DNA from 3 places in the Labrys sp. F242 genome. Region 3 is predicted to be linked to each of the others. Evidence: predicted binding sites of a transcription regulator. Region 3 holds the regulator's gene; each other region holds the start of a gene.
What was found. Region 3 encodes PhoB, which activates phosphate uptake and scavenging genes when phosphate is short. Its sites were predicted from a motif close to TGTCATNNANCTGTCAT; they were not measured.

Region 1 (9,618 bases), 1.5 Mb from region 3:
CCTCGCCTTGATCCGCTACATCAAGGAAGAACTGCTGCTGGTGCTCGGCACTTCCTCTTCCGAAGCAGCTCTCCCCAGCTTGATGGACAAGATGGAGCGGGCCGGCTGCCGCAAGTCGGTGGTGGGCATCGTCATTCCCACCGGCTATTCTTTCAACCTCGACGGCACCAACATCTACATGACCCTGGCGGCGCTGTTCATCGCGCAGGCCACCGGTATCCAGCTGAGCTGGGGCGACCAGATCCTGCTGCTCCTCGTTGCCATGCTGAGCTCGAAGGGCGCGGCCGGCATCACCGGCGCCGGCTTCATTACCCTGGCGGCGACGCTGGCCGTGGTGCCCGCCGTTCCGGTTGCCGGCATGGCGCTCATCCTCGGCATCGACCGCTTCATGTCCGAATGCCGCGCGCTCACCAACCTGGTCGGCAATGCCGTCGCCACCATCGTGGTGGCCCGCTGGGAGGGCGAACTCGACAAGGCCCAGCTCGCGGCTGCGCTGAGCGGCGACGACGTACCGCAAACGGTGGCCGCCGCGGCCTGAGATTGGTCGATCGACAAGACAGGAAAGGGGCGGGCCTGTGGTCCGCCCTTTTTTATGACGAAGACGCTGCGCGTTCGTTCGTCACGGGATGGGTCTTCAGACCTGCAATTCCAGGTCTGCCGTGACAGGGGTGGCGTCGCTGCGATCGAGTGTTGCTTCATAGCCGCGCACACGCAGGCTGCCCTGGCGAGCGTCGGCTTCGACGGCAAGGCGGGTGATGGCGTTGCGCAGGGGCGGCTCCACCCAGGCAAAGGGCGCCATGGCCCGGCCGGCATGGGCAGCGATCGCCAGGCGGCGGCTGGGACTGTCGCTTTCGGACAGCGCACCATTGTTCCAGCTGGGCGCGTTGGCCCAATCATTGGCGGCCGCCACTGGGCCGGACTGGGTGACGAAAGCCTCTGGTCTGCGTTCGATCACGCAAGTCTCGGCAGGCGAAAGGCCGGTCAGCGTGAAGATTGTCTCGGCGGCGATCGGTATGCGTTCCAGCAGGTCCCGCGCGGTGGCGAAATCGGGAGCCTCCTCGAAGGTGCGTCGGAGCAGGTGCATGGCGGGCATCAGGCCACGCCGCACACCGGACAGATCCGGCACGGTGGCGCCGCTGGCGCTTGCCGCGCCGGCCGGCGCTGGGCCCTTGTTGATCGAGGCGGCAAAGCGGCCTGGCGCCAAGGCCGTCAGCACGCCCACGGCGCCCGGCCAGGTCACATTGAGGAACTCACCAGCGGGACCACGCTGCCGCACGACTTCGACAAAACTGCCGAGGCCGTCAAAATCCCAATCGAGCGTCCGTAGCAGCCGGGCGCTGCGTCCGTCCGGCGCCGCCGCTGCCAGCGTGGTGCAGCCCCATTCATAGGCTGCGTTGATCAAGAAAGCGCCGGGCATCGGCAGGAGCGCGGCGATCGTCTCGATCTCGCCGACATAGGGCGAGGGGCTGGCGAGCAGCCAAGCGCGTGCCGCATGGTCGAGCAGATCCACCTCGCCATGGGCGGCGGCCGGGATCGAGACCAGACAGGATCGAAGCAAGCCCCGCATCGCTTCCGGGCGAGCCCGGGCATGGGCGACGGGACCGCCCTCGCGCGCGTCGAAAATCGGAATGGGTGCAAGCGTTGCCCGCTTGCTTTCCGGCAGGCCGGCGCGTGGGAAAGGGATGACGCTCATGGGTCCCCCTGAGAACGATCGCCGAAAGTATTCAGGCTTTCGCAGGCATTGTCATCCGGCAATCTTGTTTACCGGGCTTCAGAGCCCCGCGACCGCAAATAGAGCGGTCGCCGCCAGGCGGCGGTCGGGAGGATCTTGCATGGGCAAGGTTTTGTACCTGGTAAACCATGTCTCGATCTTGAGTTGACGTAAAAACCCACTGTTACAGGAACGCAACAACCTTGCTGAATTGAGACATCGGCGTGACAGAATCGCGATGAAACGGCGGCGTTGGCCGTTACGAAGGGGTCAATATTCTGGTACGAAGAATCATGAGTTCTAATGAGCCATCCGCAAGCAGTGCTTACTTGCTCGTGGTCTGACAAAAGCAAAAGGCGGCTGAGATTACACAGCCAGACCTGCCCTAACGGCGGGTAATGATATGGGGGAACGAATGCAAAGAAAGACCCAACTCGCATTCCTGCTCATGGCCGGCGTTTCGCTTACGGCGAGCCAGGCCTATGCCGGCTCTTTCGCCCTACGCGAGCAGAGCACTATTGGTCTTGGCCAAGGCTTTGCAGGTGTCGCGGCAGGATCGGGCGGTCTCAGCTCCATGTATTGGAACCCCGCCACGATGACCGCCATCCCCGGCTGGCAGTCGCAGTGGTCGGTGAGCGGCATTTTCCCTCAAGTCGACATCACGCCGACGACCGGAACGACCTTGCCTGGTAGGGCATCGTTTGGCGACATCGGCCAAGATGGCATAATCGCAGCGGGATATACCTCTTATCAGGTCAACGATCGGCTGTGGATCGGCCTTGCCACCAACACGCCTTTCGGCTTGGTTACCAAGAATCCTTATGGGTCGCCGGCCCAGACTTACGGGCGTAGTTCGAAGGTCATGTCTTTCGACGTCAATCCGACCATCGCCTATAAAGTGACGGATTGGCTTTCAGTTGGCCTCGGCTTTCAGGCAATGTATTTCAAGACACGCCTTACTTCGGCGCCGTTTCCCGGCCCATCCAATGCCATCCTGAAAGGTGATAGTTGGGGCTACGGCCTAACGGCGGGCGTCATGATCACGCCTATGGAAGGAACGGTAATCGGCATTGGCTATCGTTCTTCCGTTAAGCAAGATTTGGACGGCACTATAGATCTTCCTGCGGGAACCGGATTGCCGGCTGGCCGGTACAAGGTAAACGCCGACCTGACCCTACCGGACCAGATCACAATCGGCATCCGGCAGACCGTGACGCCTGACCTTACGCTCTCGGCGGGCTTTGAATGGACGAAATGGAGCAATCTTGGCGTAATTCCGGTTATCGGAAAATCGAGTGTAGCGGCAGGCCAACAGGTCACCAGCTTGCCGTTTCAATATGACGATGGCTATTTTGCTTCCATCGGTGCGGAGTATTCCTGGAGCCCGGAACTGACGCTGCGCGCGGGCCTCGGCTATGAGTGGTCTCCGATTTCGGATCGCAATCGCGACGTGCGTCTGCCCGACAGCGATCGTATCCATGCGTCGGTTGGCCTTGGCTATAAGATCAACAACAAGCTATCGGTCGATTTTGCCTACTCGCACCTGTTTGCGGTGAACGGCGATATCAAGCTCGATCCCAACAATACGCATTGGAACCCGCGGGTACCGGTTCGCTTCTTTGGCAATGTCGACGCCTCGGTCGACATCGTCTCGGCTAGCTTGACCTATCGCTGGGATGATCCGAGCGAACCCAACCGGCCGGGTATCTTCAAGTAAGACACGGGTACGTCAATAAAAAGCCTTCGCGCAGGGTCCGACCGGCGCGAAGGCTTTTTTGCGTCGTGCTGCAGTTTACGGCTTTGACATCCCGGCGCCCTTCGTCTTGTCGGGCAGCGAAGGGCGCCGGGCATTTCTTCTAGCCGGTTGAAAAGTCTCAGGCGCTCCAGGCCACGGTGGTTTGGCGCTGATCGCCGAGCTTCTCGATGCCGAGCGTCATGACATTACCGGGCTTGAGGTAGCGTGGCGGCTTCATGCCCATGCCGACGCCCGGAGGCGTGCCGGTGGTGATGACGTCGCCGGGTTCCAGGATCAGGAACTGCGAAATGTAGTGCACGATGTGGGCGACACCGAAGATCATCGTCTTGGTCGAGCCGGTCTGCACACGCTGGCCGTCGACATCGAGCCACATCGAAAGGTTCTGCACGTCGCCGACCTCGTCGGGCGTGACCAGCCAGGGGCCGAGCGGACCGAAGGTCGGGCAGCCCTTGCCCTTCATCCATTGGCCGGAGCGCTCGATCTGATAGGCGCGCTCGGAGACGTCGTTGCAGACGGCATAGCCGGCGACGTAGGAGAGGGCATCCTTCTCCTCGACATAGGAAGCACGGCTGCCGATGATGATGGCAAGCTCCACTTCCCAGTCCGTCTTCTCCGAGCCGCGCGGAATGACGACATCGTCATTGGGGCCGACCACGCAGGACGGTGCCTTGTTGAACAGCACCGGCTCCTGGGGGATCGGCATGTTGCTCTCGGCGGCGTGGTCGGCATAGTTCAGGCCGACTGCGATGAAGTTGCCGGGCTGGCCGACGCAGGAGCCCAGGCGAGGATTGCCGGTGACTTCCGGCAGCGAGGCTGGCGAGAGAGCGGCGATCCGGGCCAAAGACTGTGGAGACAGGGCATCGCCCTTCCAATCGGCGATATGCGCCGACAAGTCCCTGATCTTGCCATCCGCATCGATCAGGCCGGGCTTTTCCGAGCCCGGCTTGCCATACCGTACCAGCTTCATAGTGGAGTCCTTTGGTCGAGAGCTGCAGCCCTTCGGGCTGTCCTTGAAATCATCGATCATGAAGGCCGGTCTGTATCGGGCGTGCACCCTCGACCGGCCGGGGCGGATCATGCCCGAACGAGGGGACCTATCGCAAGTATTGTCTGAGAAATGCGCGTGATTGTTTCACGGGTGCGCTGGCGTCTTGCCCACTCTTCCTTCTTCCAATGGTGCCCTTCCAAGAGCAGGCTTCCAGCCTATGAGCGCTAACTTTGGGTGGTGGCACCAGATTGGAGGGTCGATCTCCAGATCGACCATCTTGGAAATGTCGAGCCAGATAGAGGACAAAGGTGGTCGATCTCGCTCCATCAATTGATGGAGCTGTGGAGATCGACCCTCCACGCTACCTGCGCCTCCATTCGCAAAAGTTAGCGCCTATGGGCAAGATGCCTGCGCACCCGGCAATAAGAAAGCCCGCGCAGATCGAGCTGCGCGGGCTTCGTCATTATTCGTGGAAAGGACGCCTGGCCTATCAGGCGGAATGGCTGTCGCCGCCGTTGCGAGCGGTGTTGCGCTCGGCCATGAAGCGATCGAACTCTTCCTTGTCGCGGGCGCGGCGCAGATTGGTGACGAATTCGCCGAAGGCGCGGCCTTCTTCCTCGAGGCGTCGACGTTCCTCTTCCAGGCGTCGCAGCGTCTCGCGGCGATAGTCGTCGAAAGCGGCATTGCCCGTGGCTGACCAGCCATGGCCGGCATAGCTACGCTGATCGCGGCCGAAACCGGCGAATTCGGCCTTGGCCCGCTCGAAGCCCTCACGTACCTTTTCCCTAGGGAAACGGTCGCCCCAGATGAAATAGGCCAGCGCCGCCAGGCCGAGCGGCCACCAGATCAGAAACCCGGCGATCACCGCCACGACATGCAGCGGATGCCAGCGGCCACGTGTAGAACAAGAGGTCATTATCCTCTCCCATGTTGCAACCCAGCAATCGAGCAATTGGGGGTGGCGAGGGGCGGCTTCAAGGGTACAAGCCGAAGTTGTGTCCGATTTAATCTTGGCGATCGTCGCAGCCGCGACGGCCCCGTCCCATTTATTGCCTGGCAAATTCATTTGGCGGCGATGGTCTGCCGCAAAGTTGCCGCGATCGAAAGCTCTGTGGGAGTGCGTGCTGGGCCGGGCGCAATCCTTGAGGTGTGGAATGAGTGGCGCTTGCACCGAAGGCGTCGACACAGGCTTTATGACTTTGGGGGTGGCAAAGGTCGCTTTCCTCGGCGTCGTCCAGGGTATCACCGAGCTGATGCCGATTTCCTCGACGGCCCATATGAGACTGGTGCCGGCCCTTCTTGGTTGGCAGGATCCGGGATCAGCCTTCTCCGCGGCCATGCAACTTGCGGCCTTGTGCGCCGTGGTCAGCTATTTCTGGAGGGATATCCGATCGATCACCAGCGGATCGCTGGCGGCCGTGCGGACAGGGGATTGGATGTCGCCGAAATTTCGCCTGGCGGTGGGCGTGGTGCTGGGCACTATCCCGATCGTGGTGGCTGGCTTGCTGCTTGCACCACTTCTCAACCGGTGCGACAGCCCCTTGCGCGCCCTGCCGGTGATCGGTTTTGCCTGCCTTGTCATGGGCGGCCTGCTCGCCGCGGCGGAACTCATGGCCCGTCATGAGCGCAGGGTCGAAGACATGCGGTTGCGCGATGCCCTGATCGTCGGGCTTGCGCAGGTCGGCGCGCTGATCCCCGGTGTGTCCCGGTCCGGCTCGACCCTGACCGCCTCGCTGTTTCGCGGCTTCTCGCGGGAGGAGGCCGCGCGCTTTTCCTTCCTTCTCGGCATTCCCGCCATTGCCTTGGCCGGCCTGCACGAAATCACCACGCTTTTGCGGGCTCACCTCTCCACGGAGGGCTGGCTGATCTTGCTGGTCGGCCTAGTGGTCGGAACGATTTCGTCCTTCGCGGCCCTGTGGGGGCTGATGCGTATCCTCGAGCGCTTTTCGACCTGGCCTTTCACCATCTACCGCATCTTGCTCGGTGCCGTCGTGCTGTGGGTCGCCTATCACTAGAGTAGGGGGCGTTCATGAGTGAACGCTTGTTTGCTCTAGTTCTTTGTTTCGGAGCGTCTATGCCATTTGAGGTGATTCAGCCTCCGCGCAAGACGCCGTAAGAGAAAAGGGGACGAAAGAGCATCGATGTCCCATCGGACATATCGCCTGTCATAAAACCATGAACTGAATCGTGTTTGTGACAATCAGGATGCGTCGTCGATTTCGCTGATGTCTGCAGCAAAGCGCATCAAAGCAAGCGCTCTATGCTCTCTTGCTTGTTTCGACGATACGTTTTGGGCCGGTTGAGGATGGTGCCATGAACAGCGAAAGCGAAGGCACGCGCTATCGAGCGCTCTTTATCTCGGATGTGCATCTTGGGACGCGTGGTTGTCAGGCCGATATGCTGCTCGACTTCCTGCGCGCCTATGACGCCGAGACGATCTATCTGGTCGGCGACATTGTCGACGCCTGGCAGCTGAAAAGTGGTTGGTACTGGCCGCAGGCGCATAACGATGTGGTGCAGAAGCTGCTGCGCAAGGCCCGCAAGGGCGCGCGCATGGTCTATATTCCCGGTAATCACGACGAGTTCCTGCGTGATTTCCCCGGGCATCATTTCGGTGGCATCGAGGTGATCGAGCAGACGGTGCACGTGGCTGCTGACAGCAAGCGCTATCTGGTGATGCATGGCGATGCCTTCGACGTGGTGGTGCGCCACGCCAAGTGGCTGGCCTTGCTCGGCGACTGGGCCTATGTCACGGCCTTGGGTGTCAATACCTGGCTGAACGCCATTCGCCGGCGCCTCGGCCTGTCCTATTGGTCGCTGTCCGCCTGGGCCAAGCTCAAGGTGAAGAACGCCGTCAGTTTCATCGGCCATTTCGAAGAGACCCTGGCCAAGGAAGCCAAGCGGCTGAACTGCGACGGGGTCATCTGCGGCCACATCCATCACGCCACGCTACGCGATCTCGATGGCGTCACCTACATCAACTCCGGCGATTGGGTCGAAAGCTGCACGGCTATCGTCGAGCATTTCGATGGTCGTTTCGAACTGGTGCGCTGGAGCGAACTCGTTCGTCAGGCCAACAAGCCGCCGGAACTCCAAGGCGAGACGCTGGTCCCTCAGCGTGCCGCCTGAGCCGGTCCCGTGAAGATCCTGATTGCCACCGACGCCTGGCGCCCGCAGGTCAACGGCGTTGTCCGGTCCCTGGAACAGACGGCTGCGGCAGCCTCGCGTCAGGGCGTTGAGATAGAATTCCTGGCGCCGGACCACTTCTGGTCGGTGCCGATGCCCTCCTATCCGGAGATTCGGCTTGCCATGCCGCCGCTCGGCGCCATCGAAAGGCATATCGAGGCCGAGAAGCCGGACTATGTCCATATCGCCACCGAGGGGCCGATCGGCCTGCTCACCCGCCGGGTCTGCCTGAAGAAGGGCCGCCCCTTCACCACCAGCTATCACACCCGTTTTCCTGAATATCTCGCTGCACGTGTCCCGGTGCCGCTCGACTGGAGCTATCGTTGGATCCGGCGTTTCCACAATGCCGGAGCGGGTACCATGGTTTCCACCCCGGCCCTGGAGCGTGAACTGGCGGGTCGCGGCTTCAAGCGGCTGATGCGCTGGTCGCGAGGGGTCGATGCGGAATTGTACAGGCCCAGGCCCGTGCGCGTTTTCGACCTGCCCGGACCCATCTTCCTCTATGTCGGGCGGGTTGCGGTCGAGAAGAATATCGAGGCCTTTCTCGGTCTCGAGCTGCCTGGTTCGAAAGTGGTGGTGGGGAGCGGCCCGGCCTTGGAGATGCTGCGCTCACGCTATCCGGACGTGCACTTCGCCGGCATGCTGGAGGGAGAGGACCTGGCGAAGGCCTATGCTTCGGCGGATGTCTTCGTGTTTCCGAGCCTGACCGACACATTCGGCATCGTCCTGCTCGAAGCGATGGCCAGCGGCCTGCCGGTGGCAGCCTTTCCGGTGACGGGGCCGATCGACGTGATCAGCACCAGCAAAACGGGTATCCTCGACAACGACCTCGCTCGGGCGGCGCTGGCATGCCTCGAGCTCAAGCCCGCCGATGCGCGTGCAGAGGCACTGAAATATTCCTGGGACGCTTGCGCCCGCCAATTCGTCGCCAATGTGGTGGAGGCCTGCGGCCGGGCCAAGACCACGCCTGCGCCGTCCGGAGCTGTCAAGCAAGGGCAGACCAGGCTGCCGGCCTGATCCCAAGGCCGGTAATAACGGCCAGCATTGAGCTCGCAATGATGGGCCAGCAAGTCAAATTCAATGCAGATTGGTCGCGGCCACGACCCCATCCGAATCGCAACAGCTCATACCCGCGACAGCAGCAGGCGGATACCGGCGAAGCCGAAGAACAGCGCCAGCGTGGCTTCGATCCAGCGCCGCGCCCTCTGATAGAGGCGAACCATGGGCCGGGCGGAAAAGATCAGGGCATAACCGCCGAAGGTGGTCAGTCCGATCACCGCACAGCCGGCGATGATCGCCAAGGCTGTATGCCCAGGGGCGTCCGACTTGAGGCCGAGCGACATGATGGCGATCCAGGCAAGGATCGACTTCGGATTGGTCAGATGCAGCATCAGGCCACGCCAATAGAGCTGGCGATAATCGATCGGGCCACGTTCTTGCCTTGCCTCGTCCTGGCCGGCCTTGAGGGCGGAACGAGCCGATTTGATCGCCAGATAGAGGAGATAGAGGCCGCCGCCGATCTTGATGGCGGTGAGGGCATTGGCATAGGCGGCGAGAAGGGTGGAAACACCGGTGGCCGCCAGCACGGCCCAGATCATCGAGCCCGTCATGATGCCGGCCGCCAGCACCAGCGCAGGCAGACGCCCCTGTCCCATGGCCACGCCCATGATGGCCATGTTGCTCGGACCGGGGCTGGCTACCGCGATGGTGTAGACCATGTAGACGGCGAGCAAGGCATGGAATTGATGAAACAGGGCGTCAGCCATCGGGAACGTCTCACTGAAACGCCAGGCTTTTGGCGGGTTGGCAAATAATTGACTGACAATAGCGGTACAAGGCTTCCGCGCAAGCGCGGGTTCGGCGCGGCAGCAATGTCGTCGACCCAAGGAAAAAGGCCCCGAAAACTCGGGGCCTTTTTCATTCTCAACCAAACGGTCGCGGACTGCCTGTTTCCGGCGGTGCTCAGGTGAGCTTGCC
Region 2 (9,618 bases), 1.6 Mb from region 3:
ATCGTCTGGCACCTGGCCGGCTTCATTCCCGCACCGCTGTTCGACACGCAGGTCGCCGCCATGGTGCTCGGCTATGGCGACTCCATTGCCTATGATCAACTGGTCCAGCGCATCACCACCGCCCATATCGACAAGTCCTCTCGTTTCACGGACTGGTCGAAGCGCCCCCTCACCCCCGCGCAGATCAATTACGCCGTTTCCGATGTCACCCATTTGCGCGACGTTTATCTCAAGCTTGCGGCATCGCTTGAGAAAAGAAAGAGAAGCCATTGGGTTGGCGACGAAATGTCTATCCTGACATCGCCCGATACCTACCGGCAGGCCCCCGAAGATGCCTGGCGCCGGGTCAGTGGGCGCGTGCGCAAGCCGCGTGATCTCGCCGTTCTGATCGAAGTGGCGGCATGGCGCGAGCGCGAGGCCCAGTCCAAGAATGTACCGCGCTCGCGCGTGCTCAAGGATGACGCCATCACCGAAGTCGCGCTGCAGGCCCCTGACACGCCGGAGAAACTCGCCGGCATTCGCATGATCCCCAAAGGCTGGGAGCGCTCCCGTCCTGGCCTGGAATTGATCGAGGCAGTCAAGGCGGGCCTCGCGCGTGATCCCGCCAGCCTGCCGCGCCAGGCTCCCCCGCGCATTGCGAGCAACGGAGCCGGCGCCACCGTCGAACTGCTTAAGGTGCTGCTGAAAATGGTAGCCGAAAGCCAGGGCGTTGCCGCCAAGGTCATCGCCACCACCGATGACCTCGACATGATCGCGGACAGCGACACCGCCGACGTTCCGGCGCTGCATGGCTGGCGCCGGGAATTGTTCGGCGAGAAGGCGCTCGCCCTCAAGCATGGCAAGCTCGCGCTGGCGATCGAGCGCGGCAAGGTCGCGGCAATTAGCCGATAGCCGCCTGTAATTGACTTGCGCTATCAGCCAAGCGAAAGCTGGGCGAATCGTTGGATTCGCTGACCGTATTGGCGCGGCGCAAGCAGGAGTGTGGGCATAAATGAAGGTCGCGGTTCTCGGCAGCGGCGTGATCGGGGTGACCTCCGCCTATTATCTGGCGAAGGCGGGACATGAGGTCGTCGTGCTGGATCGCCAGTCCGGCCCGGCTCTCGAGACCAGCTTCGCCAATGCCGGCGAGGTTTCCCCCGGCTATGCTTCGCCCTGGGCGGCTCCAGGCATCCCGCAAAAGGCGATCAAGTGGCTGTTGATGAAACACGCTCCACTGATCCTGCGCCCCCGCCCCGATGCGGCGATGGTCGCCTGGGTCTGGCGCATGCTGCTCAACTGCACCTCAGAGCGCTATGCGATCAACAAGAGCCGCATGGTTCGCCTTGCCGAATACAGCCGTGACAAGTTGATCGAGCTGAGGGCCGCCACCGGCATCAGCTATGACGAGCGCATGCAGGGCACGCTGCAGCTCTTCCGTACCCAAAAGCAGCTCGACGGCATCGGCAAGGATGTCGAGGTGCTCAAGCGCGACGGTGTTCCCTTCGAGGTCCTCGACGCGGATGGCTGCATCGCCGCCGAACCCGCTCTCGCCCATGTTCGCTCCCTGATCCGCGGCGGCCTGCGGCTGCCCAATGACGAGACCGGTGATTGCTACAAATTCACTGGAGCGCTGGCACAGCTCGCCGAAACGCTCGGCGTGCGCTTCCGTTACGGTGTCGAGGTCAAGCGGCTGTTGTTCGCGGGCGACAAGATCGAGGGTGTCGAGACCGGCGCCGGCGTCGAGAAGGCCGATGCCTATATCGCAGCTTTCGGCAGCTATACGCCCGATTTCGTCGCGCCTCTCGGCCTCAAGGTGCCGGTCTATCCGATCAAGGGCTATTCCCTCACCATTCCGATCGTCGATGAGAGCCGCGCGCCGGTCTCCACCATCATGGACGAGACCTACAAGATCGCGATCACCCGGCTGGGTGACCGCATCCGCGTCGGCGGCATGGCCGAGATCTCGGGCTTCAGCAAGGACCTGCCGCCGGCCCGCCGCGACACGCTGGCCCAGTCGGTGACCGATCTTTTCGGCGGCTCGGGCGATCTCGCCGCCGCGAGCTTCTGGTCGGGCCTGCGTCCGATGACGCCGGACGGTACCCCGGTGATCGGCCGCACCCGCTACAAGAACCTGCTGCTCAACACCGGCCACGGCACGCTGGGCTGGACCATGGCCTGCGGTTCCGGCCGGGTGATGGCCGATATCGTCGGCGGCAAGAAGCCGGAGATCGACGTCTCGGATCTGGGGCTGAGTCGGTATGGCTGAAACCTGAAAACGCCACCGCGCGAGCCAGTCGCGCCTCAATTCGCCGGCAGCGTGGGCGCAAAGCAACGATCACACGTCAGGTATCGGCACGCGCCGCCTGTTTATCGTCATCCTGATCCCCCTCGCCCTTCTCAGCGGGACGGCGTTTTGCCTCGGCTGGTATCTGGTTCGAGATCTGCCGGCGATCAGCTTGAACGATCTCCGCCCTCTCGCGGCCTGCCCCGTCGCTGGAACCGAAGGCTCGGCGGATCTCACCGACAAAGTGGCGCGCTTCGTTCTCGCCATCGAAAGGGGCGATCCGTCGGATCGTTTCTGGTCATTATCGCTAGACATGCCAGTCGGCTATGTCGCGGATCAGACATTTCCGCCGGATGCTTCCGAAGGCCGGAACCACCTGTTGCGCTGGGTGAGGGCCTTGCAACTACGTCTGACCCACGCCCGGACTGAAATCGACCGCGCGTTTTTGGAGCGGGTCTATTTCGGTATGGGGGCCTATGGTTATCGCTGCGCCGCCATGGTCTATTTTGGCAAGGCCGCGAGCCAACTTAACGACCAAGACGTAGCCTTTCTCGCCGGCCTGATCAAAGCACCAAGCATCTATGGTCGCGATCAGACCGCCAGCGCGAAACGTCGCGAACAAGTTCTCGACACTTTGCGCCGTCGCGGCCCCATTGGCGAGATGGCGAGCAAAATCCCTTCGAACAGTGGGAAGACCTGAAAACGGTGGATGCCCCGCCTAACGCCCCCTACTCCGCCGCGACCGTAACGTTGTCAGCGGGATCGATGATGCGGATCGTCGCCTCACGGCCGATCAGGCGGCCGAGCGCCTTCATGCGGGCGTTGAGCCGCTCGCCCGCCAGCCCCTCCAGGTCCCGCGGAACGTCCAGCAACAATTTGCCGTGGCTGACATAGAGCGGGGCGCGCGGCAGCACGCCCGGCATCGAGGCAGACAGGATATACCCCACCCGCATCAACCCGCCGAGGATGCGCGCCCGGTCGAGAATGCGCGCGGTAGCGATCTCGCGGATACGGGGAGACAGCTCCTCCTCGTTCAGGCCGACATGGCGGAAATAGTTCGCCACCGCCATATAGGCACGGCCGCGATGGTCGACGCCGACAAAGGCGGCGTTGGCGATGATATTGAGGCTCTGCTCGCCACGATAATCGGGATGGGCGCGCCAGCCGATATCGGCCACCAGGCAGGCCGCATGGCGCTGGCGCTTTTCATCCGGGGTTTCGTCGATATGGGTCGATGCCATGAAACGGTCGCCCCAGCGCACCAGTTCCTCACCGTGCTGGGGCGAGCGCGAGCGCAGGATATTGAGTTCGCTCGCCGCGCTGATCAGCGGATCGAGCTTACGGCTCTCCTCGTCCAGCAACGAATAGAGCAGCCCTTCGCGCACGCCCTGGGCCGAGATCACCACATCGCGCGGCTTGCCGGCCTTGATGACCTCGCTCATCACCGCCGCGCCATAGGCGAGCAGCGGCAGGCGCCCGGTCGAGACGGTGTCCTTGCCGATCAAGGTGGTGTTGTCGACCCGCATGATCAGCTTGCAGAAGTCGAGCATCTCGCGCGCCGGCACGCTGTAGCCATGCATGATGTGCAGGGGATAGCCGAGCTGCATCATGTGCAGCTTGGCGAGCGACCGCCAGGTCCCGCCGACGGCGTAGAAGGTGCGGTCCTTCAGATGTTTCAGTGGGTCCGCCTTGGCGAGCTTTTCCTGCGCAATCTTCGCCGCCTTGCGTACAGACTGGCCAGAGGTGTCCTGCAAGGCGAGCCCACCGAGAGGCGTCGTCATGCCCGCGCCGGCGCGATGACCATGCACCTCGATCAGTTCGAGGGAGCCGCCACCCATGTCGCCCACGACACCATCCGGCATGTGGAAGCCCGAGATCACCCCATAAGCCGACAGGCGCGCCTCGCGCTTGCCCGACAGCACTTCGATCTCAGCACGGCAGATCGCCGTGGCGCGAGCGATGAATTCCTCGCCATCCTCGGCATCGCGCGCAGCAGCCGTCGCCAGCACATAGAGGTCCTTCACGCCCATGGTGTCGCACAAGGCACGGAAGCGTACCAGAGCGGCATAGGCCTTGGCGACAGCGCTTGGATCAAGGCGCTTGGTGGTCATCACGCCGCGGCCGAGGCCGCACAGCACCTTCTCGTTGAAGACGGCCGTCGGGCTGCGCGTCAGCCCTTCATAGACCACGAGACGAACCGAGTTGGAGCCGATGTCGATGGTTGCGATCGGCGGGCCCTGGCAGATGCGGCCCTGTGCGAATCCGGGCTGCCACGGCCTCGGACCCGCGATATCGGCGGCCTGGACGTGAGGAACGGTATCAGCGTCTGCGGCTGAGGAGCGTTCTGGGAGAATTGTGTTCAAGAGATTTGCCTCGTCCCGATAGGCTGGGATTGGTCATGAAATATTTATGGGCGTTGAAGGGCTCTTCATCAGGCTGCGGGACTATGCGTTCGGCGGTCCCGTCGGGCAAGATGCTCCAGCTCTGTTGGTTGTCGATAAGGTTGGCGATCATGATCTGATCGAGGACCTGCTCGTGCACCGTTGGATTGAGGATCGGGCAGAGCGCTTCGACGCGGCGGTCGAGGTTGCGTTCCATCAGATCGGCCGAGGAAATGTAGAGGGCCGCCTTCTGGTGCGGCAGGCCATGCCCGTTGCCGAAGGCGTAGATGCGGCCATGCTCCAGGAAACGGCCGACGATCGACTTGACGCGGATGTTCTCCGACAGGCCCGGCACTCCCGGCCGCAGGCAGCAGATGCCGCGCACCACCAGATCCACCTGCACTCCCGCCTGGCTGGCGGCATAAAGCGCATCAATGATCATGGTATCGACCAGCGAATTGCACTTGGCCCAGATCGCCGCTGGCCTGCCGGCCTTGGCGTGCTCGATCTCGGCGTTGATGTGATCGAGGATGCGTTGCTTCAGCGAGACGGGCGAGACCGCCATGCGTTCCAGCGCCGCCGGCTCGGCATAGCCGGTGATGAAGTTGAAGATACGCGAGACGTCGCGCGCGATCACAGGATCGGCGGTAAAGAAGGACAGGTCCGTGTAGATGCGTGCGGTGATCGGGTGGTAGTTGCCGGTGCCGACATGGCAATAGGATACGAGCTGGCCCATCTCGCGCCGCACCACCAGCGAGAGCTTGGCGTGGGTTTTCAGCTCGATGAAGCCGAACACCACCTGCACACCTGCACGCTCGAGGTCGCGCGCCCAGCGTATGTTGGCTTCCTCGTCGAAGCGCGCCTTCAGTTCCACCAGCGCCGTCACCGATTTGCCGGCCTCGGCCGCCTCGGCGAGTGCCTTGACGATCGGGCTGTTGGAGGAAGTGCGGTAAAGCGTCTGCTTGATGGCGACCACGTTCGGATCGCGCGCCGCCTGGTTGAGAAACTGCACCACGACGTCAAAGGATTCGTAGGGATGGTGCACCAGGATGTCCTTCTGCCGGATGGCGGCGAAGGCATCAGCCCCATGATCGCGGATACGTTCGGGCGAACGCGGCGAATAGGGCTTGAATTTGAGGTCCGGACGGTCGAGCCCGACGAGTTGCGACAATTCGTTGAGGGCGAGCATACCCTCGACGCGAAAGACCGCGTCGTCGGCGACATCGAGTTCCTCGGTGACGAATTGGCGGATGCTGTCGGGCATGCCGGCTTCGATCTCGAGGCGGATCACCACGCCGCGCCGGCGCTGTTTCAATGCCGTCTCGAACAGCAGCACCAGGTCTTCGGCCTCTTCCTCGACTTCCAGATCCGAGTCGCGGATGACGCGGAAGGAGCCCTGCCCTTTCACTGTATAGCCGGGAAACAGCTTGGCGATGAACAGCACCGCCAGATTTTCGAGCGTGATGTAGCGGGCCGCCCCTGTCTCGGCGAAATCCGGCAGGCGGATGAAGCGCTCCACCTTGTGCGGCGCGCGGATCAGGGCATTCAACATGCGCCCGTCGCTGACGCGTTTGAGCTGCAGGGCGATGGTGAAGCCGAGATTGGGGATGAAGGGGAATGGATGGGCCGGATCCACCGCCAGCGGGGTGAGGATCGGAAAGATGTAGCTGAGGAAATAATCGTCCAGCCAGGCGCGCTCCGCCTTGGAAAGGTCACGCGGCTCGGTGATCACGATGCCTTCGAGCAACAGGTCGTCGCGCAACTCGGTCCAGCGTTTCTGCTGGTCGCTGGCAAGCTTGGATACGGCCTCGCCGATCTTGACGAGCTGTTCGGCCGGCGACAGGCCGTCGGGGCTGCGCGCCGTGACGTCCTCTCGCACCTGGCCGATCAGGCCGGCGACGCGCACCATGAAGAACTCGTCGAGATTGCTGGCCGAGATCGATAGGAAGCGCAACTGCTCAAGCAGAGGATGGCTCTTGTTGGACGCCTCCTCCAGCACGCGGCGATTGAATTGCAGCCAGGAAATTTCGCGGTTGATGAAGCGATCCGGGCTGACGCGCAGTGCGATCGGGTCCTGAGCAGGAGCCGCCTCGCGCGCCGTCTCGCCTCGCATCACACTCTCTTCCGCCGTCTGTGCCGTGCTGGTCATGGTCAATGGCGCTCGCTATGTCCCGGAGCAAAGCGCGTTTAGACGGAAACGCTTGTTTGCTCTCGCTCTCTGGTTCGACGCGTCTTTGCGATTCTTGACGATGCCGTCAAATCGTAAAACGCTTTAGGCCGGCGTTACAGGTCCCGCCGGTCGGAATCGCCGCCCGTCATGGGGAAATCTGCTTAGGCCGCCTATATGACAATGCTGTCACATAAAATGACCACCATGGGGAAAATTCGCAAAACTCCTCCCCATCGCCTGTAGAACCGCCCGGCCAGGAACAACAAAATCGAGTGCCGGAACCTGTCGACCTCGGCGGCGATGATCGTCAAGATCGCCGGTACCAACGGGTCGTCCCTGGACTAGGCATGTTCATGGAAACCGGCGAATGGTCGGGCGGGGAGATCCGGAGCATCGGTCCATTCGTGTTCGAACTTCACCATGAAAACGCAAAGTTCCCCTGTCCATATCGTCGGAGCGGCGTCTTTCGCTGGCGGCCAACTCTAGATGAACACCGTGGGCCAGTGCGTCCGTCTGCGATAGAGCTCGCACAATGACGGGCGGACCGCGACGAGGCGCCATCGACCTCACTCATCGTCCAGCGGAGAGGCAAGCACTTCCTTGAGCAGTTCAGCGGCCAGTGCCCGCGTGATGCGGCGGCCGCGCGAAAGACCTTCGCGATCGAGCACGGCGACGACCTGGCGCGCTGCGGCAAAGGAGCGCTCGATGCGCCGGACGAGGAAGTCGACCAGGCTCGAATCGACGATGAGCTGGCGATCGAGGAAGAGCTTTACCAGCAGCATGCGGAAGAGATCATCGTCGGGCGTGGCGATGGTCAACGCCGTCATGGCCCTGAGGCGCGAGATGAGGTCGGGAAGCGTCAGGCCCCAGCGTTCGGGCGGCTCATGGGCGGTGATCAGCAGCGAGGCGCCGGCCTCGCCGGTGAGGTTGAGCAGATGGAAAAGCGCCGTCTCGTCGACGCCGCGTCCTGCATCCTCGATCACCACCGCCTTGTGCGAAACCAGTTCGGGAACGCTTTCTTCCCCGAGCGCCTCGCCTGCCAGGGTGACCGCACCCGCCAGCTTGGACCAGATTGCCGCCAGATGGCTCTTGCCCGAGCCGCTCGGGCCGATCAGCAGAGCACGGCGGGAAGGCCAGTCCGGCCAGCGTTCCATGAAGGCATAGGCCGCCTCGTTGGAGGGCGAGACCAGGAAATCCTCACGGGCGAACGAGACCTGCAAAGGCAGATCGAGTGCCAATTGGCGGGGTGTCGTCACGACGAATGGTCCGAAGAGAGAGAGCCATCGTGGTTGACATGACCGGTGTAGTATTGGCTGGCGAGGTAGCTCGATAGGGCAAAGCGCACCAGGACACCGATCGCCGCCGCCACCGGCACGGCGACCAGCAGGCCGATGAAGCCGAACAGGCTGCCGGCTGCCAGCAGGGCAAACATCAGCCAGACAGGATGCAGGCCTACCGAGCCGCCGACCAGCCGGGGCGAGAGAACATAGCCTTCGAGGATCTGCCCCGCCGCGAAGAGGAGGGCGACATAAACAGGCAGATGCCAGTCGGGCCAGACCTGGACCAGTGCCACGCTGACGGTGACGACGAAGCCCAGAATCGAACCGACATAGGGAATGAAGGAAGCAAGGCCGGTGCACAGTCCGATCAGGAAGCCGAAACTGACGCCGAGCAGCGTGAGGCCGGAACCGTAGAACAGGCCGAGCAGGAGGCAGACCGTTGCCTGGCCCCGCACGAAGCCTGCGATGGCGGCGTCGATATCACGGAAGATGCCGCGGATGGCCTCGACATGGTCGCGCGGCAGCCAACTGTCGACGCGCGCCACCATGTTGTCCCAGTCGAGCAGAATGTAGAAGGCCACCACCGGCGTGACGATGAGAACGCTGATCACCCCGATGACCGCCTGGCTGCCCGACCAGATCGAGGAGACGAAGGTGCCGAGAAGCTGGGCGCCCTGCCCGACATAGTCACCGAGCGATTTCTGGATGTTCTGCAGCCTCTCGGCGAAGATCCCGCCAAGCCAGCCCTGGTTGAGCTCACCGAGAATGCGCTGCATGGACGCGACGATGCTCGGCAGCCGCTCGCGCAAGCCGTTGAACTGCTCGCCGAGCATCGGCACCACCAGGAGGATGGCCAGCACGATGACGAAGATGAAGCCGAGCAGAATGACGGAGGCGGCGGCCCAGCGCGGCAAGCCGAGGCTCTCCAGCCTGTCGGCGACGGGGTCGAGGAAATAGGCGATCGCGAGGCCGCCAATAAAGGGCAGCAACATGCCCTGAAGCAGCCAGACCAGCGCGACGAACAAGGCCAGCGCGCCGAGCCAGAAGAACACCTGCCTTTGAAGGCTCATCCACACGCTCCTGAAGCTCGATCCAAACCGTTCTCCTCCGGCCAAACAAGCGTCGTCCGAGACGGCTGAGGTGGCGGATGGCCTCCTCGGTCGGAATTTTCATCCGGCCATATGGTTGAGCCACTGGCGCAGATAGGCGGCAGCCGATGCAATGGTCAAGAGCATGACCAGAATGGACCCCACTTCGATCAGGAAAGGAAACGGCCATCCGGTGCCCTTGGCGAACAGCACGAGGGCGACGAAAGCGATCTGCACCGCGGTGTTGAGCTTGGAGAGCATCAGCGGCGCGATCTGTATCGGCTGGCTCATGACCCAGGAAACCAGCACGGCGCCAATGATCATGAAATCACGGAACACGGTCAGGATCACCAGCCAGGCGGGCACCACGCCGACGATCCCCAGCGTGACGAAGATGGAGACCAGCAAGGCCTTGTCGGCCAGCGGATCGAGCATG
Region 3 (9,618 bases):
GACATCTGGATCGGCAACCATATTACCCGCCTGCTCGGGCCGCTGCTGCTGCTGGACAAGGCCGAAGATCTGCAGGGCCTGGCCAAGGGAATCGCCTTCCAGCTCGTCGAGGCGCTGGGCGTGCTCGACCGCTCCAAAGTGGCCGAGGACCTCAAGCAGCTCGACCAGAACCAGCGTGCTTCGCTGCGCAAGCATGGCGTGCGCTTCGGCGCCTATCACATCTATCTGCCGATGCTGATGAAACCGGCGCCCCGCGCGCTCGCGGCGCAGCTCTGGGCTCTCACCCATGGTGGCCTCGACCAGAAGGGGCTCGACGAGATCCCGCATCTGGCGGCATCCGGCCGGACCTCGATGCCGGCCGACAAGAGCATCGACAAGGGACTTTATCGCCTTGTCGGCTATCGCGTCTGCGGTGAGCGGGCGGTGCGGGTCGACATTCTCGAACGCCTTGCCGATCTCATTCGCCCGGCGATTGCCTATCGTCCAGGCACCACGGTAGGCCAGCCGCCGGCCGGCGCTGCCGATGGCGACAGCTTCATTGCGACCGTGCAGATGACCTCGCTGGTCGGCTGCTCGGGCGAAGACTTCGCCTCGATCCTGCGGGGCCTGGGCTATCGCTCCGAAAAGCGCAAGGGGCCGGCGATCACCCACGAGATCAGGCTGCCTGCGCCGACCGAGCCTGCAGCCCCTGTCGAGGCTGCCGCCTCTGACGCGGCGAATGGGGCGGAGGCGGCCGAATCAAGCCAGGAGGCCACGCCGAGCCCGGCCGAGATCGATGCCATGGAGGCGATCGGCTCGCCGCAACATGAGCACAGCTTCGAGGAAGTCGCCGAGGCTGCCGGGGAGACGGCGAACGAAACGCCGGTCGAGGCGATGCCCGGCATCGAGGCGCCAGCGGAGGAAGCCCAGGGGGAGGACATTCAGGCTGAGGAGACTCAGGCCGAGGAAGTCCAAGTCGAAGAAGCTCAAGTCGAGGCAACTCAAGTCGACGAAGCGCCGGCAGACGAAGCTGTGGCTCCGGAGACGCCCGCGGAAGCGAGCGAAAGCGCCGAGATTGCCACCGGTGAAGCTGCAGCCACCGTCGAAGCCTCCTCCGAGGCACCTGCCTCCGAGACGCCTACCGTCGCGGCAGGCGTGGAGGAAGTGCCGGAGATCGAGGTCTGGCGTCCGGCGCGCTTCGAGCGTCATCAGCGCCCGCATCATCAAGGCCGCCCCCAGCACGGCAACCGCCAGCCGGGCGGGGAGCGCAAGCCGGAGGCCGGCGGCGGCTTCCGCCGCGGCCGCCCCGCGCCCGTGGACGGAGCGGCGCCGGCCGCGCCGGCTGAGGGGGCGGAGGCCCGGCAAGGCGAACGGCCAAATCGCTTCGAACGGCCGCGTCGCGATGATCGCGGCAATGGCCGGCCGCGCGAAGAAAACCGGCCCGGAGATCGCAAGCCGGCCGGAGAAGGAGGGCGCCGCCAGGGCGATGCCCGTCCCGATCGTGGCTCTCGTCCCGATCGCGGCCCGCGTCCCGATCGCCAGGATCGGGGTGGTGAGCGTCCGCGCAACTGGTCGAGCGACTCCAAGCCGCAGGGACGCGAGTCCAATCGCGCCCCGGATCCGAACTCGCCCTTCGCCAAGCTCCTTGCCTTGAAGGAGCAGATGCAGGGCGGCAAGTCGGACAAGAGCTGATCCCAAGAATCGGATTCAAGGAACCGGATTCGAGGAACCTGACCTATGGACCAGGCCGGCAGCCAGGATCGTCTTCGGATCGATAAATGGCTCTGGCATGCGCGTGTCGTGAAGACACGCTCTCTGGCAGCAAAATTGGTGGCGGACGGTCATGTCCGCCTCAACGGCACCCGAATTGATACGCCTGCCAAGGCGGTCAAGCCCGAGGATGTTCTGACCATCGCGCTGGAGCGTACCGTCAGGGTCTATCGCATTCTCGCGCTCGGTGAGCGCCGGGGGCCTGCCAGTGAGGCCCAGGGGCTATACGAGGATCTCTCTCCCGAACCGCCGGGCAGGCCCAAGACCTTGCCTGAGATGAGCTGAGATCCTTCTTTGCGATCACGGGCGTCCTCGCCTGCATCTTTCTTTCCACATGCGCCTTGGTTTCGAGCCCCTCCTTCGTTGGGGTAGACCTTCCGATTCGATCGATAATCCCTATATTCGTGATAGACAGGATAGACTTCTGTCACGCGGAGCAATCAGGGCGATGCTGACGAACAAGGGCAAATATGGTCTCAAGGCGCTGGCGCATCTGGCCGGCCTGCCGGCCGGCGAGACGGCGCAAAGCCAGGAAATCGCCGAGGCAAACCGCATTCCCAAGAAGTTTCTCGATGCGATCCTGGGTGAGTTGCGCGTGGCCGGCATCGTGCGCTCCAAGAAAGGCAAGGGCGGTGGCTATATGCTGGCCCGCGAGGCCAGCCAGATCAGCGTCGGCAATGCCATCCGGGTCCTCGACGGTCCGCTCGCGCCGATCGCCTGCGCCAGCCACACCGCTTATCAGCCTTGCCTCGACTGCCCGGATGTTCCAGGTTGCACCGTACGCCTTTTGATGCGGCGTGTGCGAGACCTTTCTTCCGACCTGCTCGACAACATGTCGGTGGAAGAGATGCGTCGGGCAGGTGGCGGGGAACAGGAACTGACCTATTCGATTTGAGTTCCCTGCGGCCCTGGAGGCCGAGCCGGCACGCTTTCGTGCCGGTCAGGTCCATATTTTGTCATGATCATGGAGAGCATTTATGGAAAAACGTGCGATTGGGCGGTCTGATCTTTCGGTTGCTCCGTTGGGCCTGGGCGGCAATGTCTTCGGCTGGAGCGCGGATGAGAAAGCCTCCTTCGCTGTCCTCGATGCTTTCGTTGGGGGCGGCTTCAACCTGATCGACACGGCGGATGTCTATTCGGCCTGGGTTCCCGGCAATCAGGGCGGTGAGTCTGAAGCCATCATCGGCAAATGGATGAAGGCCCGCGGCAATCGCGCCGACATCGTGCTCACCACCAAGGTCGGCTCGGAAATGGGGCCCGGCAAGAAGGGCCTGTCGCGCGACTATATCCTCAAGGCGGCCGAGGATTCCCTGCGGCGCCTGCAAACCGATTACATCGACCTCTACCTCTCCCATTGGGAGGATCCGGAGGTGGATCTGGAAGAAACGCTCTCCGCCTATGACGAGTTGATCAAGGCCGGCAAGGTGCGCGTGATCGGCAATTCCAATCATAGCGCCAACACCATGTTCAAGGCGCTGGCTATCAGCACCAAGGAGATGTGGCCGCGTTTCGAGAATCTGCAGACGCACTACAATCTCTATGACCGCGCCGGCTATGAGAACGAGCTCGAGGCGTTCTGTCTCAAGAACGAGATCGGCGTGACCAGCTATTTCTCGCTGGCGAGGGGGTTCCTCTCCGGCAAATATCGCAGTGAGGCCGATTTCGCCAAGAGCAACGCGCGTGGCGGCGAGATGGCCAATTATCTCAACGAGCGGGGCCTGCGCATCCTGGCCGCTCTCGATGCGGTAGCCGAGGCCAAGAGCGCCACACCGGCCCAGGTCGCCATTGCCTGGCTTATCGCAAGGCCCGGCATCGTCGCTCCGATCGCCAGCGCCACCAGCGTCGAGCAACTTGGGGACCTGATCAAGGCGACCGAACTCAATCTGGGTTCGGGCGAGATCGAGCAACTCACCAAGGCGAGCGCATAATTTTCGTCCTGCTGTCGAAAGTGAACGGGATGGCGCGTCATTGTCATGCCGGCGCATCATGCGCCGGCGGAGACAGGAGAGACCCATGCAGTTCGCGATTCTGATCTACAGCAACGAGGAAGCCATGCTGAAGGTGGACCCCGCCAATAAGCAGGCTGTGCTGGCCGCCTATCAGGCCTATACGGAGGCCCTCAGATCGGCCGGTGCTCTCGGCCCGTGGAGCCGTCTGCGCCCCACGTCTGCGGCGACGACCGTGCGCCTCGCCGACGGCAAGACCCAGGTGCTCAACGGCCCCTTCGCCGACACCAGGGAACAACTCGGCGGTTTCTACATCATCGATGTGCCGGACCTGGATGCCGCGATCGGCTGGGCTGCGCGTTGCCCGAGTGCAGCCATCGGTACCATCGAGGTCCGGCCGGTGTGGGACCCCAAGGATTATTGAACCAAGCGAGCCGATCCGGTGCCTTCCGCCCCCGCCGTCGAACTTGCCGAAATCGTCGCGCGACGCAGCTATGGCAGGCTCGTCGCCCTTCTCGCGGCACGTTCGGGCGACATTGCGGGGGCGGAGGACGCCCTGGCCGACGCCTTTGCGGCGGCTTTGGAACATTGGCCGGCGGGCAGTGTGCCCGCCAATCCCGAAGCCTGGCTCCTGACCGCGGCCCGGCGCCGGCAGATCGACGCGGCCCGCCGCGCCAAGCTGCGCGGCGAAAAGGCGGACGAGGTCATCCGCCATGTCGAGGCCCTCGCCTCCGAGCAGGCCGAACAGCCTGTCATTCCCGATGAGCGCCTGCGCCTGATGTTCGCTTGTGCTCATCCCTCGCTCGATGCCGCCGTGCGCGCGCCCTTGATCCTGCAGACGATATTGGGGTTCGACGCCGGCGCGATCGCCAGCGCCTTCCTGGTTTCACCTGCGGCGATGAGCCAGAGATTGGTGCGGGCCAAGCTCAAGATCAAGCAGGCCGCCATCCCCTTCCGGATCCCGGAACCCGACGAGTTGCCCGGTCGTCTCGAAGCGGTACTGGAGGCCGTCTATGCCGTCTATGCCGAGGGCTGGGCCGATCCCGAAGGGGCGCAGGCCCGCGAGCGCAATCTGTCGGTGGAAGGCATCTGGCTCGGCCGGTTGCTGGTCTCGCTCCTGCCCGGCGAGCCGGAAGTGCTCGGCCTGCTGGCCCTGATGCTGCATGCCGAGGCGAGGCGGGCTGCACGCCGTAGCCCGGTCGGCGACTATATCCCGTTGGAACAGCAGGATACCACGCTTTGGGATGCCGCCCTGATCGAGGAGGCTGAGGCTTTGCTCGCCAGGGCCGGGCAGGCGCGACAGATCGGTCGCTATCAGCTCGAAGCCGCGCTGCAATCGGCCCATGCCAATAGGCGCATCTGCGCGACGACGGACTGGGCCGCGATCGTCACGCTGTATGAGGCCTTGGTACTACTGACCGCGTCCCCCGTCGCTGCCATCAACAGAGCCGTGGCGCTCGCCCGTCTTGCGGGACCGCAAGCCGGATTGGCCGGGCTCGACGAGGTCGCCAGCGACAGGCGGATCGCCGATTACCAGCCTTATTGGGCTGCACGCGCGGACTTGCTGGCCCGCGCCGCAAGGCAGGAGGAGGCCCGCAACGCCTATTCGCGGGCGATCGGGCTGGAGAGTGATCCCGTCATCCGCCGTTATCTGCAAGGGCGCCTGGCGGCTCTGGGCTGATATCGGCGCCTGCAGAAGCTATTGGGGATAGCGGCCATTGAAGGGCGGGGCCTCGATCCACCATTGCGGTGTATAGGCGCGCTTGATCGGGCAACGGATCAATGTGTCTTCATCGAGCCACAGCTGCCGCTCGGGGGCGGGGGTCATCACGATGGTTTCCGCCGTGCCGGAGCGGCCGCTTCGCAGGGCCTGGTCCTGCGCCGGCGAGCTGCCGCATCGAAGCTGCAGCGTCGCCTGGAACTTGGCGCTGGAAGGCTCCTCGCCATCGGCCTCGATGACCGCGCAATATTTGCCGTAGAGCTGGATGGCAGGACCGGCTGCCCGTAGAAGCTGCACGGAAACCCGGTTGCCTGGCGTCGCCCCCTGCTTGTCGCAGCCATCGTCCTGCAAGGCATAGATGCCGTCGGCATAGTTGCCCGCCTTCTGGGCATAGGACGTGCGCGTGGCGGGCGCGCGTCCGGCCTGCCTGACGGACAAGACGGTCCTGATCTGCATGCTGCCATCGGGTGCGACCTCCACCATGGCCTCGACCTCGCATCGCGAGCCTTCCTTGCAGATACCGGCGACCTGCTCCTGCATGTCGCTGTCGGCTGCGATGAAGCAATCCTTGCCGATATAGGAGCCCGCCAAGCCGGAGCCGGTACCGAACTCGCCCGAACACAAGGTTTTCTTGAGCTTGGCCGCTGCGGCATCGCTGGGAAGCAGCGCCAACGAACTGGCAGTCAAAAGCGACGCGACGAGCAAGGAACGGATCATGGCAACCCCGGCATTTTCTTTGGCAAGTCGTCTTATCGCAAGCCTCTGAAATCGCCTAGATCGGGCGAGTACCGGGTACGTGATGCGACAAGGCCGGCGGTGAGCCGCCGGCCTTGGTGTCGGGCGATGAAATATCCGTCCTAGGCCTGCTTGGCGAAGGTCTCGTCGAAGGAATAGCCGGCGCCGCGAACCGTGCGGATAGGGTCGATCTCGCGCGTGCGGTTCATCGCCTTGCGCAGTCGCCCGACATGCACGTCGACCGTGCGCTCGTCGATGTAGACGTCGCGGCCCCAGACGCTGTCGAGCAATTGCTCGCGTGCGAACACGCGTCCCGGCGCCTGCATCAGGAATTCGAGCAGGCGGAATTCGGTCGGGCCGAGGCGGATCTCGCGATTGCCGCGATGAACGCGCTTGGTCTCGCGGTCGAGGGAAATGTCACCGGCCTTGAGCAGGGAGGCGACGTGATCGGGCTTGGCCCGACGCAGCAGAGCGCGGACGCGGGCCGAGAGTTCCGGCACGGAGAAGGGCTTGACGACATAATCGTCGGCGCCGGTGGCCAGACCCCGCACACGCTCGGTTTCCTCGCCACGCGCCGTGAGCATGATCACGGGCAGGCGCTCGGTTTCCGGCCGCATGCGGATGCGCCGGCACAATTCGATACCCGACAACCCCGGCAGCATCCAGTCCAGCAATACCAGATCCGGCACGCTTTCGCGCAGGCGGATCTCGGCATCGTCACCGCGCGCCACACTGTCGACCTCATAGCCTTCGGCTTCGAGATTGTAGCGCAGCAGCAGGGTCAATGCTTCTTCGTCCTCGACGATCAGAACCTTGGGAGGCATGGCCTATCCCTTGTTACTTAGCCGGCACAGGAAGGTCGACGAGATCGGTGCTGTTGTCCGCCTTGGGCCGCTCGCCGGCCGGCGATTCACCGGTCACCAGGTAATGCACCGTCTCGGCGATGTTGGTGGCATGGTCGCCGATGCGCTCGATGTTCTTGGCGCAGAACAGCAGATGGGTGCAGAAGCCGATATTGCGCGGATCTTCCATCATGTAGGTCAGCAATTCGCGGAACAGCGAGGTGTACATCGCATCGATCTCGCCGTCCGAACTCCAGACCGAGAGCGCTTCTTCAACATTGCGCTGGGCGAAGGCGTCGAGGACCTGCTTGAGCTGCTCGAGCACCAGGTCAGCCATATGGTCGAAACCGCCGAAGAGCTGGGCCGGCTGCGCATGGCTGTGGATGGCGACCACGCGCTTGGCGACGTTCTTGCCGAGGTCGCCGATGCGTTCGAGATCGTTGGCCACCCGCAGGGCCGAGACGATTTCGCGCAGGTCGAGTGCCAGTGGCTGGCGCTTGGCGATGACCAGGATAGCCCGGTCCTCGACCTGGCGCTGGAGCTTGTCGATCGCCAGATCGAGCTCGATCACGGCCTTGGCGCGCTGGGTGTCGCGCTTGAGCAGGGCTTCGACGCTGTCGGCTACGCTCTTCTCTGCATAGCCACCCATTTCGGCGATCATGTTGCGCAATTCGCGCAATTCCTGATCGAAGGATGTAACGATGTGGTCGGACATGCCGCCTCCAAATGAATTCGACGCTGGCCGAGGGATCAGCCGAAGCGGCCGGTGATGTAATCCTGTGTACGGCTGTCGTTCGGGGTGGTGAACATCTTGTTGGTCTGGCCGACCTCGATGAGGTCACCCAGATAGAAGAAGGCCGTCACATCCGCGCAACGCGCCGCCTGCTGCATATTGTGCGTGACGATGACGATGGTGAAGTCCCGCTTCAATTCGTCGATCAGTTCCTCGATCTTGGCGGTCGAGATCGGATCGAGCGCGGAGGTCGGCTCGTCCAGCAGCACGACTTCGGGCTTCACCGCGATGGTGCGGGCGATGCACAGGCGCTGCTGCTGGCCACCGGACATGCCGAGCGCAGAGGCGTGCAGGCGGTCCTTGACCTCGTTCCACAGGGCGGCCTTGGTCAGGCACCATTCGACGCGTTGATCCATTTCCGCCTTGGAGATCGACTCATGCAGGCGCACGCCGAAGGCGATGTTGTCATAGATCGACATCGGGAAGGGCGTGGGCTTCTGGAACACCATGCCGATGCGGGCGCGCAGCACTGCCGGATCGATCTCCTTGCCGATGACGTTCTGACCATCGAGCAGCACGCGGCCCTTGGCAGTCTGGCCCGGATAGAGGTCGTACATGCGGTTGAGCACGCGCAGCAGGGTGGACTTGCCGCAGCCGGAAGGGCCGATCATGGCCGTGACCTGCCGGTCGATCATGTCGAGATTGATGCCCTTGAGCGCATGCTTCTCGCCATAGAAGAAGTCGAGATTCTCGACCTTGAGCTTCACGGCGGCAGCTGGATTGGCGATGGGGCGTTCGGCAACCGCGATGGAGGCTTGTGGAGTAGCGGACATGGGATCACTCATTTCTTGGGAGCGAGCACGAAGCGGGTCAGAATATTGAGCGCCAACACGCCGGCGGTGATGAGGAGGGCGCCGCTCCAGGCCACCGAGACGGCCTTGGGGTCGGGATAAGGCGCGAGCTGGTAGATGGCGGCCGGCAAGCTGGCAAAGGCATTGCCGAGGTTGAGCGACCAGTTGGAATTGCCGAAGGCTGTCAGCAGCAGGGGTGCGGTCTCGCCGGCGGCGCGGGCCAGGGCCAGCAGGATGCCGGTGACGATACCGGTGCGGGCCGAGCGCCAGGTCACGGAGGTGATGACCTTCCACATCGGCGACCCCAGCGCGAAGGCGGCTTCGCGCAGGCTGATCGGCACCAGGGCCAGCATGTCCTCGGTGGTGCGCACGACCACCGGCAGGATGATGATGGCGAGGGCGACCACGCCGGCCCAGCCGGAGAAGCCGCCCGTCGTCACCACGATCATCTGGTAGACGAACAGGCCGATCAGGATGGACGGCGCCGAAAGCAGGATGTCGTTGATGAAGCGCACCGCGTCGGCGAACTTGCTGCCGCGCCCCGCCTCGGCGAGGAAGGTGCCAGCCATGATGCCGATCGGCGCGCCGATGAGGAGGGCGAGCAAGACCATGGCGAAAGAGCCGACGATGGCATTGCGTAGGCCGCCATCAGCCATGTCCTTGGTGAAGAGGTCCAAGGTCAGCGAGGGCAGGCCCTCGCGCAGCAGGGTGTACAGGATCCAGGCGAGCGCCAGAAGGGAGATCGCGGCAAAGCCGATGGAGACGACTTTGTAGGCGTAGTCGAGGGCACGACGGCGGGCGAGGCGGGCGTTGCCGTGGGCGAGATGGGCCATGATGCTCTCCCTTACTTGGCGTTGCTGCGCACGAGCATGCGGGAGATCGCAAGCACGATGAAGGAAATCACGAAGAGCACGAAACCGAGCTCCAGCAGCGACTGGCTGCGCAGCGAGCCGGCAGGCGCGTCGGGAAATTCGTTGGCGATGGTGGAGGCGATGGTCGCCCCCGAGGAGAACAGCGATGCCGATATGCGGTTGGCGTTGCC

Region 1: the regulator PhoB is predicted to act here: its motif matches at 6,619-6,635, upstream of ACZYTC_RS07205 (UDP-2,3-diacylglucosamine diphosphatase).
Region 2: the regulator PhoB is predicted to act here: its motif matches at 6,989-7,005, upstream of ACZYTC_RS07425 (RNA degradosome polyphosphate kinase).

The regions. Positions count from the first base shown of each region.
Region 1 is NZ_JBVASG010000001.1:1,538,433-1,548,050, forward strand. It holds gene ACZYTC_RS07175 (dicarboxylate/amino acid:cation symporter) at 1-538, shown strand, start outside; gene ACZYTC_RS07180 (Ntn hydrolase family protein) at 635-1,693, opposite strand; gene ACZYTC_RS07185 (OmpP1/FadL family transporter) at 2,127-3,428, shown strand; gene ACZYTC_RS07190 (fumarylacetoacetate hydrolase family protein) at 3,586-4,434, opposite strand; gene ACZYTC_RS07195 (DUF2852 domain-containing protein) at 4,946-5,371, opposite strand; gene ACZYTC_RS07200 (undecaprenyl-diphosphate phosphatase) at 5,610-6,470, shown strand; gene ACZYTC_RS07205 (UDP-2,3-diacylglucosamine diphosphatase) at 6,769-7,584, shown strand; gene ACZYTC_RS07210 (glycosyltransferase family 4 protein) at 7,594-8,658, shown strand; gene ACZYTC_RS07215 (LysE family translocator) at 8,766-9,407, opposite strand; gene ACZYTC_RS07220 (apolipoprotein A-IV repeat region-like domain-containing protein) at 9,604-9,618, opposite strand, start outside.
Region 2 is NZ_JBVASG010000001.1:1,590,486-1,600,103, reverse strand. It holds gene rnd (ribonuclease D) at 1-891, shown strand, start outside; gene ACZYTC_RS07440 (D-amino acid dehydrogenase) at 992-2,245, shown strand; gene ACZYTC_RS07435 (transglycosylase domain-containing protein) at 2,436-2,963, shown strand; gene ACZYTC_RS07430 (Ppx/GppA family phosphatase) at 2,992-4,554, opposite strand; gene ACZYTC_RS07425 (RNA degradosome polyphosphate kinase) at 4,583-6,757, opposite strand; gene ACZYTC_RS07420 (P-loop NTPase family protein) at 7,381-8,070, opposite strand; gene ACZYTC_RS07415 (AI-2E family transporter) at 8,067-9,164, opposite strand; gene ACZYTC_RS07410 (CDP-alcohol phosphatidyltransferase family protein) at 9,264-9,618, opposite strand, start outside.
Region 3 is NZ_JBVASG010000001.1:25,007-34,624, forward strand. It holds gene ACZYTC_RS00105 (helicase-related protein) at 1-1,671, shown strand, start outside; gene ACZYTC_RS00110 (RNA-binding S4 domain-containing protein) at 1,717-2,034, shown strand; gene ACZYTC_RS00115 (RrF2 family transcriptional regulator) at 2,198-2,644, shown strand; gene ACZYTC_RS00120 (aldo/keto reductase) at 2,727-3,677, shown strand; gene ACZYTC_RS00125 (YciI family protein) at 3,763-4,119, shown strand; gene ACZYTC_RS00130 (RNA polymerase sigma factor) at 4,138-5,376, shown strand; gene ACZYTC_RS00135 (hypothetical protein) at 5,395-6,132, opposite strand; gene phoB (phosphate regulon transcriptional regulator PhoB) at 6,273-6,974, opposite strand; gene phoU (phosphate signaling complex protein PhoU) at 6,988-7,707, opposite strand; gene pstB (phosphate ABC transporter ATP-binding protein PstB) at 7,743-8,570, opposite strand; gene pstA (phosphate ABC transporter permease PstA) at 8,567-9,409, opposite strand; gene pstC (phosphate ABC transporter permease subunit PstC) at 9,421-9,618, opposite strand, start outside.